DNA from 2 places in the Polaromonas sp. P4_F4 genome. Region 2 is predicted to be linked to the other one. Evidence: riboswitches for the same ligand, from Rfam matches in the RefSeq annotation. Region 2 holds a riboswitch; the other holds the start of a gene.
What was found. Region 2 has a riboswitch for glycine ahead of AC1DUR_RS10720 (D-amino acid dehydrogenase). Riboswitches for the same ligand answer to the same signal wherever they lie in the genome.
Positions count from the first base shown of each region.

Region 1: another riboswitch for glycine. It lies ahead of gcvT (glycine cleavage system aminomethyltransferase GcvT); the one in region 2 lies ahead of AC1DUR_RS10720 (D-amino acid dehydrogenase).

Region 1 covers NZ_JBFUJO010000007.1:194,631-201,241, reverse strand. Annotated here, with positions in the region: gene denD (D-erythronate dehydrogenase) at 14-1,051, shown strand; gene AC1DUR_RS10360 (TRAP transporter substrate-binding protein) at 1,120-2,088, shown strand; gene AC1DUR_RS10355 (TRAP transporter small permease) at 2,206-2,718, shown strand; gene AC1DUR_RS10350 (TRAP transporter large permease) at 2,882-4,174, shown strand; glycine riboswitch at 4,227-4,340, shown strand; glycine riboswitch at 4,362-4,463, shown strand; gene gcvT (glycine cleavage system aminomethyltransferase GcvT) at 4,509-5,687, shown strand; gene gcvH (glycine cleavage system protein GcvH) at 5,808-6,176, shown strand; gene gcvP (aminomethyl-transferring glycine dehydrogenase) at 6,209-6,611, shown strand, end outside.
Region 2 covers NZ_JBFUJO010000008.1:48,323-54,933, reverse strand. Annotated here, with positions in the region: gene AC1DUR_RS10740 (LysR family transcriptional regulator) at 1-256, shown strand, start outside; gene AC1DUR_RS10735 (LysE/ArgO family amino acid transporter) at 290-955, opposite strand; gene AC1DUR_RS10730 (HTH-type transcriptional regulator ArgP) at 1,114-2,022, shown strand; gene AC1DUR_RS10725 (acylphosphatase) at 2,168-2,446, shown strand; gene AC1DUR_RS10720 (D-amino acid dehydrogenase) at 2,565-3,869, opposite strand; glycine riboswitch at 4,093-4,184, opposite strand; gene argS (arginine--tRNA ligase) at 4,247-5,932, shown strand; gene AC1DUR_RS10710 (SPOR domain-containing protein) at 6,014-6,611, shown strand, end outside.

The DNA of each region.
Region 1 (6,611 bases), on a different contig from region 2:
AGAGACAACCTCCATGAACATCGTCATCACAGGCGGCGCCGGATTTCTGGGCGCCCGGCTCGCCCGCGAGCTTCTCAAGCGTGGCCAGCTTGCACTGGCCGGCGCCGCACCGCAAACCATTCAAACCATCACACTGGTGGACCGCGCGGCACCGCCCGCTGATTTGGCGGCAGACCGGCGAATTCGTTCAATGGTGGGCGACCTGAACCAGCTCCTGGAAGCAAATCCGGCCGCAACCCCGGCCACAGCCTCCGTAGTACGGCCGGAAGACGTCATCATTTTTCATCTCGCCGCAGCCGTCAGTGGCGAGTGCGAGGCTGACTTTGACCTCGGCATGCGCAGCAACCTGGACGCTACACGGGCGTTGCTCCAAACCTGCCGCGCGCTGAAGACCTCCCCCACCTTTGTATTTGCCAGCTCACTCGCCGTCTTTGGCAATTCACCGGAACAACCCTTGCCTGCGGTGATTGACGACAGGACGCTGCCCACGCCGCAAAACAGCTATGGCATCCAGAAATTCATCGGAGAGCAGCTGGTGGCCGACTACGCCCGCAAAGGCTTCATCCGGGGCCGCAATGTGCGCCTGATGACCGTCAGCGTACGGCCTGGCCGGCCCAATGGCGCAGCATCCAGCTTTCTGAGCGGCATGATCCGCGAGCCGCTGGCAGGCGTACGGGCAGCCTGCCCGGTGCCGCCGGAAACAGCCGTGGCCCTGTCTTCGCCAGGCCGCACGATTGACGGGCTGATACGGGCCGTGCAAGCCAGCGATGCCGAATGGGGCGCCCGCACCGCCATCAACCTGCCGGCGCTCAAGACAACGGCCGGCGATATGGCCGCGGCGCTGGAACGCGTGGCAGGCAAGCAGGTTGCGGCACTGATCGACTGGACGCCGGACCCTGCGGTTGCAAAAATCGTCACCAGCTGGCCCGCCCACATCGATGCCGTCCGCGCCCGCGGACTCGGCTTGCAGCCCGACCCCGACTTTGAAACCATCATTCGTGGCTATGTGCTCGAAAACCCCAATGTGGCGGCTCTGGCTGAGCGGACATAATTCAGAGTTGTATGATAACTTTTGACTGGCCGGAGGCCCGTCAGAACGACACCCCCCCCGGAGACGACATGAAACTTTCAAAACTGCTTATCGGTATCACCCTGGCCACGGGGTGTATTGCCGCGCAGGCACAGACCATCCTGAAAATCGGCTACGCAACCACCAAGGAATCCCATTACGGAGTGGGTTCCACCACGTTCTGCGATGAAGTCGAAAAGAACACACAGGGTCGCTACAAATGCCAGCAGTTCCCCAGTTCTGCACTGGGCGGAGAGCGCGAGCAAATCGAAGCGGTGCAACTTGGCACGCAGGATCTTGTGAACACCTCTACCGGCCCTGTGGGCAACTTTGTGCCCGAAGTCAAGATTGTTGACATTCCCTTCCTGTTTCGCGATTACGACCATGCACGCAAGGTGATGGATGGCCCCATCGGCCAGGACATCCTGAGCAAGTTCCCGAGCAAGGGCATCATTGCGCTGGGCTGGACGGAAAACGGTTTTCGCCACATGACCAACAGCAAACGCGACATTGTCAAACCCGCCGATGCCGCCGGCCTGAAAATGCGCACCATGGAGAACAAGGTGCATATGGATGGCTACCGGACTTTCGGCATTCTGCCCACGCCCATGGCCTTCCCTGAGCTGTTCGGCGCGCTACAGCAAGGTACCGTGGACGGCCAGGAGAATCCCATCCCCGTGATCCTGTCTTCCAAGTTTTCGCAGGTCCAAAAACACCTGTCGCTGACCGGTCATGTGTATTCCCCGGCCTTGCTGTTGCTGTCCCCAAAAACCTGGAACAAGCTGTCCGACGCCGACAAGAAGGTATTTGTCGAAGCAGCTAAAAAGGCGGGTGCCGCCCAGCGCAAAAAGGTCAATGACGACGAGAACAACGGTATTGCCCAGCTGGAAAAAGAAGGCATGAAAGTCACCAAAGTAGTCGACGGCAACGCCTTCCGGGAAGCACTGAAGCCGGCCTACGCCAGCTATGCCAAGGAGTTTGGCGCCGACAATATCAAAAAGATCCAGGACGTACGCTAAGCGTCGAAACCCTGGCGCCGCCCGGCTTTATCCGGGCGGCATTTTTTTGGAAGGCTCCAGCCCGTCGCACCTGGCGATCACCGCCAGCAGAATCAGGCTGAACAATCGAGAACAACAGTGAAGACCTTCGAACGCTATTTCCTCAGCGCCAACCGCTGGGCGCTGATTTTGCTGCTGGCGGCCATGGCCGTCATCATTTTTGTCAACGTGGCATTGCGCTACCTGACCAACCAGTCGATTGAATGGGCCGAAGAAGTCTCCCGGCACATGATGATCTGGCTGACGTTTCTCGGTGCCGGACCGGTACTTCGGTACGGCGGCCACATCGCTGTAGAAAATCTCCAGGATGCGCTGCCCCGGCCATTGGCCATCATCACGCGGGCTGTCGTGGCTGCGCTGCTGTTCGCCTTCTTCGGTTTCATGATCTGGTATGGCTGGCTGTACATGGGCCGCACCATGTTTCAGCTGACGGCGGCCACGCAGATTCCGTTTGCCTATATTTACGCGGCCATGCCGGTTGGCGGCGTGCTGCTGGTCGTGCACTGGCTGCTGATCGTGCGGGTTTATGTGCGCGACCGGCTGTTTGCCGTAGACGCGCATTTTGATGCGACTGCGAGTGCATCCCTATGAGGGCCGCCGGACCGCTCCAAGACCCGAAGGCCCCCTTGGGGCTGGAGCCTGCGGCTCCAAGCCTGCTTGAGCAGGCTTGGACAGGCGATAGAGGCGAAGCGTCTCGCGAGCCGCGGCCTGCAAGGCCTCGCGCGGCGGCCCATGCCGCAAGCGTGGGGGCACTATGAACGCCAGCCTGCTGCTGATAATTTCAGCCTGCTTTTTTCTCGCCATTGGCGTACCGGTTGCCTTTGCGCTGGGCCTTGCCACCGCCGCCACGCTGATTCTCGCGGAGAACTACCCGCTGTTTGTACTGCTAAAGGAAACCTTTACCGGCGTGGACAGCTTCCCGCTGATGGCAGTGCCGTTTTTCATTCTGGCGGCCGAGTTGATGAGCGGTGGTTCGCTCACAGAGGTACTGCTGCGCTTTGCCGGGCAATTTGTCGGCCACAAGCGGGGCGGCCTGGGTTACACCAACGTGGTGTCGCTGACCTTTTTCTCCGGCATTTCCGGCTCCGCACTGGCGGATGCCGCAGGACCGGGCTCCATGCTGATCCGCATGATGGACAAGGCTGGCTACGACCGCTCCTATGCTGCCGCCCTGACAGCAGCGACAGCCATTGTCGGGCCCATCATTCCACCGTCGATCATCATGATCATCTATGCCCTGCAGGACGATAACGTTTCTGTCGGCGCACTGTTCGTCGCGGGTCTGTTACCCGGCATCCTGATTGCGGTGGCGATGTGCGTTGTCAATTTCCAAGTTTCCAAAAAACGCAATTACAAAGGCGACGGCGGCATGCCGCCGTGGCCGGAGGTCTGGCGCACCACCTGGAAGGCAATTCCTGCGCTGCTGCTGCCAGTGCTGATTCTGGGCGGGATGCGGGCCGGCTGGTTCACGCCCACCGAAGCCTCCGTGGTGGCTGTTTTTTACGCGCTGGTCTGCGGCAAATTCGTTTACCGGACACTCGAATGGAAAGCCCTGCCCGACATCCTGGCGCGCTCTGCCCTGCTCACGGCTTCGGTGCTGATCATCATTGGCCTGTCCGCCTCTTTCGCATGGATTCTCACCATCGAGGGCCTGCCGCAGCTGATGGCGGACTGGATCATCGGGATGAATCTGTCTCCCTGGATGTTCCTGATCATCGTGAACATCTTTTTGCTGCTGTTTGGCATTTTTATTGAGCCGCTGCCCGGTGTGATGGTGTTGGCGCCGATTCTTGCGCCCGTTGCAGTCAAGCTGGGCATAGATCCCATCCATTTTGCGATGATCGTCATCTACAACCTCACGCTGGGCATGATTACGCCGCCGGTGGGAGGCCTGTTATTTGTCACATCAAACGTATCGCGTGTACCCATGGGCCCGCTGGTGCGGGAATTGATGCCCTTTCTTTGGGCGCACGGTGCGGTGCTGGTGCTGCTGACTTTCCTGCCTGCGCTCAGCACCTGGCTGCCCCATGTGCTGGGCTTCAAATAGCACCTGATAACACCCCGTCGGGTGCAAATCGCCGAATCCGGCATCCGTTACACTTGAGAGGTCAGGAGAGAGTTTTCACCGCGAAAACCGCCGAAGGCGCACGAACACCATGAAGTTAACTCCCATGGTGCACTGAACGCTCAGGCAAAAGGACTGGCAACCGTTTTCCGGCGTCTGGCGCCGGAAAACGTTCCCTACTGGAGAGAGGCCGCTTTTGAGGCGGCCCACCGAAGGAGCAAGCCTGCATCGCCAGGTGAATCTCTCAGGTAAAGTGGACAGCAGGGGCAGCGCATGACCATGGGTCATGGATTCATGTTTGCCCCCGGAGAATGCCTTGTCTAACGCCTCTTCTGCCTCCTCTTCTTCTGTCACCCCTGAAGATCTTCTCAAAACACCGCTGCATGCCTTGCACGCAGAGTTGAGCGCGCGCATGGTGCCATTCGCGGGCTATTCCATGCCGGTGCAGTACCCTGCGGGCCTGATGGCCGAGCACCACCACACACGCCAGGCGGCGGGACTTTTTGACGTGTCCCACATGGGCCAGTTGCGCCTGGTGGGCCCCGATTCGGCGGCTGCGCTGGAAACCCTGTTGCCCGTCGATGTGGTCGACCTGCCCGCCGGCAAGCAGCGCTACGGCCTGCTGCTCAATGACGACGGCGGCATCATCGATGACCTGATGTTTTTCAACCGCAACATGCACGACAGCGCCGGGGGCGGCGACCTGTTCCTCATTGTGAACGGGGCCTGCAAGGTCGGTGATATCGCGCACATCCAGCAAAAGATCGGCAGCCGGTGCGAAGTCATCCCCATGCCGGAGATGGCGCTGATGGCTCTGCAGGGGCCGCAGGCGGTAACCGCCTTGCAGCGCCTGGCGCCGGGCGTTGAAAAACTGGTGTTCATGACCGGCGGCCGCTTCACGGTGGCGGGCTGCGACTGCTTCCTCACGCGCAGCGGCTACACCGGCGAAGACGGTTTCGAAATCTCGGTGCACGAATCGCAGGCCGACACGCTGGCCAGAGCCCTGCTGGCCCAGCCCGAAGTCAAACCTGTTGGCTTGGGCGCACGGAACTCGCTGCGGCTTGAAGCGGGGCTGTGCCTTTACGGCAATGACATTGACACCAGCACCACGCCGGTGGAAGCGGCGCTCAACTGGGCCATTCAGAAGGTCCGGCGCACCGGCGGCGCGCGCGCCGGAGGGTTTCCCGGTGCGGAAAAAATTCTGGCGCAGCTGGCCGACCCGGTAACGCTTACCCGAATGCGCGTGGGCCTGGTGGCGCTGGAGCGCGTGCCTGTGCGCGACCACACCGAACTGCAAAGCACCGCGGGCGCGCCCATTGGCACCGTGACCAGCGGCCTGCTCGGCCCCACCATCAACCAGCCGGTGGCCATGGGCTACGTGAGCCCCGAGTTTTCCGCCATCGGCACGCGGGTGAATGCCCTGGTGCGCGGCAAGGCCGTTCCGATGGAAGTGTCGGCCATGCCGTTTGTGCCCAACCACTACTACCGCGGCTGAGTGTTTGGCTGCCTCTTACTACTTTCACGTTAACTTGCTGAATCTTTTTTGCTAAATCTTTTTGTTGAATCCTTTTTGCTGAATCCTTTTCACTGAACTTTTGAACTTCTGGAGAACCTCATGACTGTCAAATACACCGAAGACCACGAATGGCTCAAGATTGACGGCGACACCGCCACCGTGGGCATCACGGTCCATGCGCAGGACGCGCTGGGCGATGTGGTGTTTGTCGACCTGCCTGCCGTCGGCGCCACCCTGGCGCAGAAGGAAACTGCCGGCGTGGTCGAATCGGTCAAGGCCGCCGCGGACGTCTACATGCCCGTGAGCGGCGAGGTCGTTGAAGTCAATGAAGCCCTGCGCAACGATCCGTCGCTGGCCAACAGCGACCCGCTGGGCGCCGGCTGGTTCTTCAAAATCAAACTGTCCGACGCCTCGCAGCTGGACGCCCTGATGGATGAAACCAGCTACACCCAGTTTTCCGCCGCCTGATTTTTGAAACCGCCTGATACGGAACTCCCGACATGTTGATGCAATCCGCCAAGCCGCTGGGCGAGCTTGAAAACCCCTCTGAATTCATCGCACGCCACATCGGCATTGATGAGGCCGACGAAGTGCACATGCTCAGTGTGGTGGGCTCAGCTTCACGCCGCGACCTGATAGACGGGATTGTTCCGCGCTCGATCGCACGCCGCAGCGCAATGGCCATTCCACCGCCGGTGAGTGAGGCGGCAGCCCTCAAGCAGCTCAAGGCGATTGCCGCGAAAAACCAGGTGTTCAAAAACTTCATCGGCCAGGGCTACTACGGCACGTACACGCCGGGCGTGATCCTGCGCAACATCCTGGAGAACCCCGCCTGGTACACGGCCTACACGCCCTACCAGGCCGAGATTTCGCAAGGCCGCATGGAGGCGCTGATCAACTTCC
Region 2 (6,611 bases):
CGGGCAGGTGCTGCACGACTGGTGCCTGGACGACTACGGCATTGCCTGGCGCAGCACCTGGGAAGTCGAATCAGAAATCGCCAGCGGCCACCTGGTGGCTGTGCTGGAAGCGTTTGCGGCGCCGCCCAACGGCATTTACGCCGTCTTCCCGCAGCGTAAGCACTTGCCGCTGCGCGTGCGCCTCTGGATCGACTTCCTGAAGCACCATTACAGCCAGCCGGATTTCTGGCGCTCGGCGGCGGCCTCGGCCGCTTAGTCCGCTTGGCCGCTTTGCTTTGTATTCGCCACCCTAGAGCAGGCCGAGCAGCAGCCAGCCGGCCGTGCCCCACATCATCACTGCCACCAGTCCATCGAGCGCGCGCCAGATGCGCGATGAGTTGAGTCGCTGGCCCAGCCACCACATCGTCAGGCCGAGCGCCGTGAACCACAGCAGCGAGCCAGCGGCCGCACCCAGGCCAAACAGGGCGTTGTCGGGTTGCGCGTAGGCCAGCGAGGCCGAGCCAATCAATACGGCGGTGTCCAGCCAGGCGTGCGGGTTGAGCCACGACAGGGCGAGCGCCAGCGTGATGGCCCGGCCGCGCGACACACCTTGGCCAGGGGGCAGGTGTGGCAACGGGTCTGGCTTGGCTGTGGTGGCTGCCGGTTCGGGACGGAGGAAGCGGCGCATGGCCTGGCCTCCGTAGGCCAGCAGCACCGCGGCGCCCGCGCCCACCATGGCGCCCTGCAGCTTGTCTGACAGGCCGCCGAGTTGCGCCAGCCCCAGCACGCCGGCTGCAATCAGTGCCACGTCGGTCGCGATGCAGACCGCAATGGTCAGCCACAGGTGCTGGCGCAAGAGGCCCATGCGCATCACATGCGCGTTTTGCGGGCCGATGGCCATGATCAGCGACAGGCTGAGCGCCAGTCCGGCGGCGAAAGCCGGGGCCGGGAACATGAGGGTGGAGAAGGCGGGCATGGTGATTTTCTGTTCTGTTCTGCTGTTCTGTTTTGTTCGGGGAATGATCATGTGAACGAGTCATGGAGTGTTCGGGAAAATCGCCTTGAGTTAAATGAATTTAAGTTAAATTGGTGTTGGTCAATAAATACTTGATAAGACCCCAAAGGAACACTGCGATGCTGGATGCCCGCCAACTCGATGCCCTTGCGGCCGTGATCGAATACGGCAGTTTTGGTGCGGCCGCCAAGGCGCTGAGCCTGACGCTGGCCGCCGTGTCGCTGCGCATCAAGTCGCTGGAAGACGCTTTGGGCCAGCGCCTGCTGGTGCGCGGCAAGCAGCTGCATCCCACGCCGGCCGGCCAGGCGCTGCTGGGGCATGTCAAACAGCTCAGGCTGCAGGAGGCGGACTTGCTGGCGAACCTGCAAGGAGGGCGCGGTGCGGGCGCAAAGGCCGTGCCGCTGCAAAGCCTGAGCGTGGCCGTCAATGCCGACTCGCTGACCGGCTGGTTCCTGGCCGGCGTCGCCCCGGCGCTTGAAAAACATGGGCTGCTACTCGACATCGTGGTGGACGACCAGGACCACACGCATGACGCGCTCAAAAACGGCGATGTGACCGGCTGCGTGACGACGCTGGCGCAGTCGATGCGGGGCTGTGTGGCCGAGCCGCTGGGCATCATGCGCTACCACTGCGTGGCGGCCCCCGCGCTGGTGCACAAGTGGCGCGCCGGCAAGGCAACGGTGGCGGCGCAGCGCCTGCTGGCCAGCCCGGCCATTATTTTCAACCGCAAGGATGCCCTGCAGGACGCTTTCCTGGCGCAGCATTTCAATTTGCGCGACGCCCTGTACCCGCGTCACTTTGTCCCGGCGGTGGACGCCTTTGAACTGGCGCTGGAGCTGGGCCTGGGCTGGGGCATGGTGCCCGAGCAGCACCTGGCCGCCCGTGCGCACCGCCCGCCGCTGGCCGAGGTGCTGCCCGGCAAAACGGTCGATGTGGCGCTTTACTGGCAGCACTGGGCCCGCGAGCCTGTGCTGGCCCAGCGCCTCACGCGCGCGGTGAAAGACGCCGCCCGCGTCTTGCTGAACTAGGGCCCGCGCTGGCGCCACGATCTGCGCATCCCGAATGTCGATTCGAAACGGATCGTCGCCTGCCGGCCAGCATTGGCGGAAAATACCTGACAACGCTGCTGAAGCAGCAACAGCGCATCCGGCAACAGCACAAGGGAGATGAGACATGGCAAAACAGTTGCGCATCGCCGGTCTGGTCCAGGGCATCGGCTACCGTGCGGCCTTTGCGGAGCAAGCCCACGCATTCAGGCTCTCCGGCTGGGTGCGCAACCGCCTTGATGGCTCCGTGGAGGCCACTGTGGCCGGCGAAGCCCAGGCAGTCCAGAACATCATCGACTGGGCGGGGCACGGACCGGCCGGCGCGCAGGTGCGCAGCGTGTCGGTGGTCGAGGTGGATGACACGCTGGTGACGGACGGGAAATTTCACATCCGGCCGACGGCTTAGTGCTGCTGATTCGCATGGCCCGGTTGCGCCGCGCGAATTTCAGCAGCCTGCCGGTCGCCGGCGCCGCCCGCGCAAACCGGCAGCAGCCAATCCCGCCGACTCAACCGATTTAGCCGATTTATGCCTGCGTTGCGGGCCGGCCCAGTGACACCCGTTTGCGCTCGGGCACCTGGCCGGTGAAGGCAAAGTCCACCTGAGGTGCGCGTCCGCTGACGATGTCGGCAATCGCCGCGCCCGAGCCGCAGGAGTGCGTCCAGCCCAGCGTGCCATGGCCGGTGTTGAGGAACAGGTTGCGGGTTTTGGAGGCGCCTATGTAGGGCACGTTGGATGGTGTGGCCGGGCGCAGGCCGGTCCAGTACTGCGCATTTTGCCCGTCGGTCATGTCGGGAAAGAGCTGGCGCACGCGCCGCACAATCGCCTCGCAGCGCACCAGGTTCAGGTCGGTGTTGTAGCCCCCCAGTTCGGCCGTGCCCGCAATGCGCAGGCGGTTGCCCAGGCGCGAGAACACCAGCTTGTACTCGTCGTCGGTGAGCGATACGTTGTAGGACGCGGCTTCGTTGATGACCGGCAGCGTGACGGAATAACCCTTGGCCGGGTAGATGCGCAAGGTCTGGCCCAGCAGCCTGGCCCACTGCGGGCTGTAGGCGCCCAGGCACATCACATAGGCGTCGGACTTCAGCTCGCTCACCACCCCTTCGGCGCTGGCAATCTGCACGCTGCTCAGGGTATCGCCCTCCTTGCGCGCGCCCACGATGCGGGTGTTGTACAGGAACTCCACGCCTTGCGCGGCGCACAGGGCTGCCAGCTGGCGGGTGAAGGCATGCGCATCACCCGATTCGTCGCTAGGCGTCATGCTGCCGCCGACGATTTGCGGGCGGCTGGCCGCCAGGGCGGGCTCGATGGCCACGCATTCGTCTGGCGTTTTCATGTCCAGCTCGCAGCCGTGCTCGCGCATCACGGCGGCCGGGCCCTGCGCATCGGCGTACTCCTGCTCGCTGGTGTAGAAGTGCAGGATGCCTTCGGTCTTTTGTTGGTAGTTGATGCCGGTGTCGGCGCGCAGCTTTTGCAGCGTGGCCCGGCTGTACAGGCCCAGGTTGACCATCTGCTTGATGTTGTGCCGGGTACGGCCCGGCGTGCACTGGCGCAAAAAGTCCAGGCCCCAGAGCCACTGGTTCAGGTCGGGGCGCAGGCGAAACAGCAGCGGCGCGTCTTCGCGCATCAGCCACTTCAGCACCTTCAGGGGCGCGCCCGGGTTGGCCCAGGGTTCGGCGTGGCTGACCGAAATCTGCCCGCCGTTGGCAAAGCTGGTTTCCAGGCCGGCGCCGGGCTGGCGGTCGACCACGGTGACCTCGTGGCCGGCCTGGCGCAAAAACCAGGCGGAGGTGATGCCGGTCACGCCGGCGCCCAATACGGTGACTTTCATGATGAAATTCCCAAGGAAAACAAGGCAACAGGCCAGCACGGATGCGCGCAGGCAGCTATGAAATCAATCGTGAATTTCAGGGCGGCAGCGTGCACCAGTGCTGGTGCCGCTCCCACTGTCCTTGGTACCTGAGAGATTCAGCCCGGTATCAGCAGGTGCTGATGGCCAGGATTTGCTCCTTCGGTGGCGGCAGCGTTGCGCTGCAGCTCTCTCCAGATTCGGCATGTTTCATTCAATACGGGGACCTGAGCGATCATGGGAGATTGCGCCTTCGGCGGCTGTTGCAGGGCAACAGCGCTCTCTTGAATGAAAGCAGATTCTCGCATATTGCCCAAGCGCTGGCCAGAAGCGCGGGGCCCACGCCCTAAAATCTCTCCATGCTTCAAATCAAACAAGACTTGCTGGACGCCCTGGGCCAGGCCCTCAAAACCATGGCGCCCGACAGTACCGTGGCGGCAGCCTTCGAGTCGCCCAAGGTGGCGGCCCATGGCGACTTTGCCTCCACCGCGGCCATGCAGCTGGCCAAACCGCTCAAGCTCAACCCGCGCCAGGTGGCGGAAAACCTGCGCGGGCTGCTGCTCCAGGCGCCCGCGTTTGCGCGCTGGGTGGACGCGATCGAAATTGCCGGCCCCGGTTTTCTCAATATCCGGCTCAAGCCCGAAGCCAAGCAGCAGGTGGTGCGGGAAGTGTTGCAGGGTGCAGACCAGTACGGCATGCAATTGGCCGACAGCCCGCATCGCATGATTGTGGAGTTCGTCTCGGCCAACCCGACCGGGCCGCTGCATGTGGGCCATGGCCGCCAGGCGGCGCTGGGCGATGCGATTTGCAACCTGTTTGACACGCAGGGCTGGGATGTGTGGCGCGAGTTCTATTACAACGACGCCGGCGTGCAGATCCAGACCCTGGCCACCAGCACGCAGGCGCGCGCCAAAGGCCTCAAACCGGGCGATGCCGGCTGGCCCGAGCCCGCCTACAACGGTGACTACATTGCCGACATCGCCAATGACTTTCTGGCCAAAAAGACCGTCAAGTCCGACGACCGGGAGTTCACCGCCAGCGGTGATGTCGAAGACATCGACTCGATCCGGCAGTTTGCCGTGGCCTATTTGCGCCATGAGCAGGACCTGGACCTGCGGGCCTTCTCGGTCAGGTTTGACAACTACTACCTCGAGTCCAGCCTGTACAGCTCGGGCCGTGTCGACAGCGCGGTGCAAAAGCTCAAGGACGCCGGTAAAACCTACGAGCAGGACGGCGCGCTGTGGCTCAAGTCGACCGACTACGGCGACGACAAAGACCGCGTGATGAAAAAGGGCGACGGCAGCTACACCTACTTTGTGCCGGACGTGGCCTACCACCTGGCCAAATGGGAGCGCGGTTTCAGCAAGGCCATCAACATCCAGGGCATGGACCACCACGGCACGATTGCCCGCGTGCGCGCCGGGCTGCAGGCCGCCAGCGCCGGCATTCCGCAGGGCTACCCCGACTACGTGCTGCACACCATGGTGCGCGTCGTGCGCCATGGCGAAGAGGTCAAGATCTCCAAGCGCGCCGGCAGCTATGTCACGCTGCGCGACCTGATCGAATGGACCAGCGCGGACGCCGTGCGCTTCTTTTTGCTCAGCCGCAAACCCGACACCGAGTACGTCTTTGATATCGACCTGGCGCTGGCAAAAAATAATGAAAACCCGGTGTACTACGTGCAATACGCCCATGCGCGCATCTGCTCGATTCTCGGCACTTGGGCCGCGCAGGGCGGCGATCAGGGCCAGCTGAAAAGCGTGGACCTGTCGGCACTGGTCAGCCCGCAAGCCCAGGCCCTGATGCTGCTGCTGGCCAAGTACCCCGACATGCTCAGCAACGCGGCCGCCGGTTTGGCGCCGCACGACGTGGCCTTTTATCTGCGCGAGCTGGCCGCCTGCTACCACAGCTATTACGACGTCGAGCGGATTCTGGTGGACGATGAAGCCGTCAAGCTGGCGCGCCTGGCGCTGGTCGCCGCGACGGCGCAGGTGCTGCACAATGGCCTCAAGGTGCTGGGCGTCAGTGCGCCCCACAAAATGTAGGCAACCATGAAGCACACACAGCGGAATTCAGAGCGAAATTCAGAGCGGGATTCAGAGGCAGGCAAGAAAATTGGGCAAGGTATGAGAAAACAACAAGGCGGAACCCTGCTGGGTCTGGTTATTGGCGCGCTGATCGGCCTGGGCGCCGCGCTGGCCGTGGCGGTCTACATCACCAAAGTGCCGGTGCCTTTCATGAACAAGAGCCAGTCGCGCAATCCCGACAGCGACGCCGCGGAAGCCAAAAAGAACCGGGACTGGAACCCGAATGCCCCGCTGGCGGGCAAAACGCCTGTGAAGCCGCTCCCTTCTGCTTCCAGCGCTTCCGGCGAACCCGGCATTGTGCCGGCCCCCGCCACGGCGACCGCGCCCAAGGCAGCTCCCGCGCCCCCGGCGAAGCCCGCCACCTCCGCGGATCCGCTGGGCGATCTCGCCAAGGCCAGGGCGGACGCCGCGCCCGCCGTCTCGGGCGTTGACCCGTTCAGTTATTTTGTCCAGGCCGGTGCATTCCGTACGCCAGAAGACGCGGAGCAGCAGCGCGCCAAGCTCATGCTGCTGGGCGTGCAGGCCAAGGTGAGTGAGCGCGAGCAGTCGGGCCGAACGGTGTACCGCGTGCGCGTTGGCCCCTTTGATAAAAAAGAAGACGCCGACAAGGTCAAGGAGCGGCTGGACGGCAACTCGA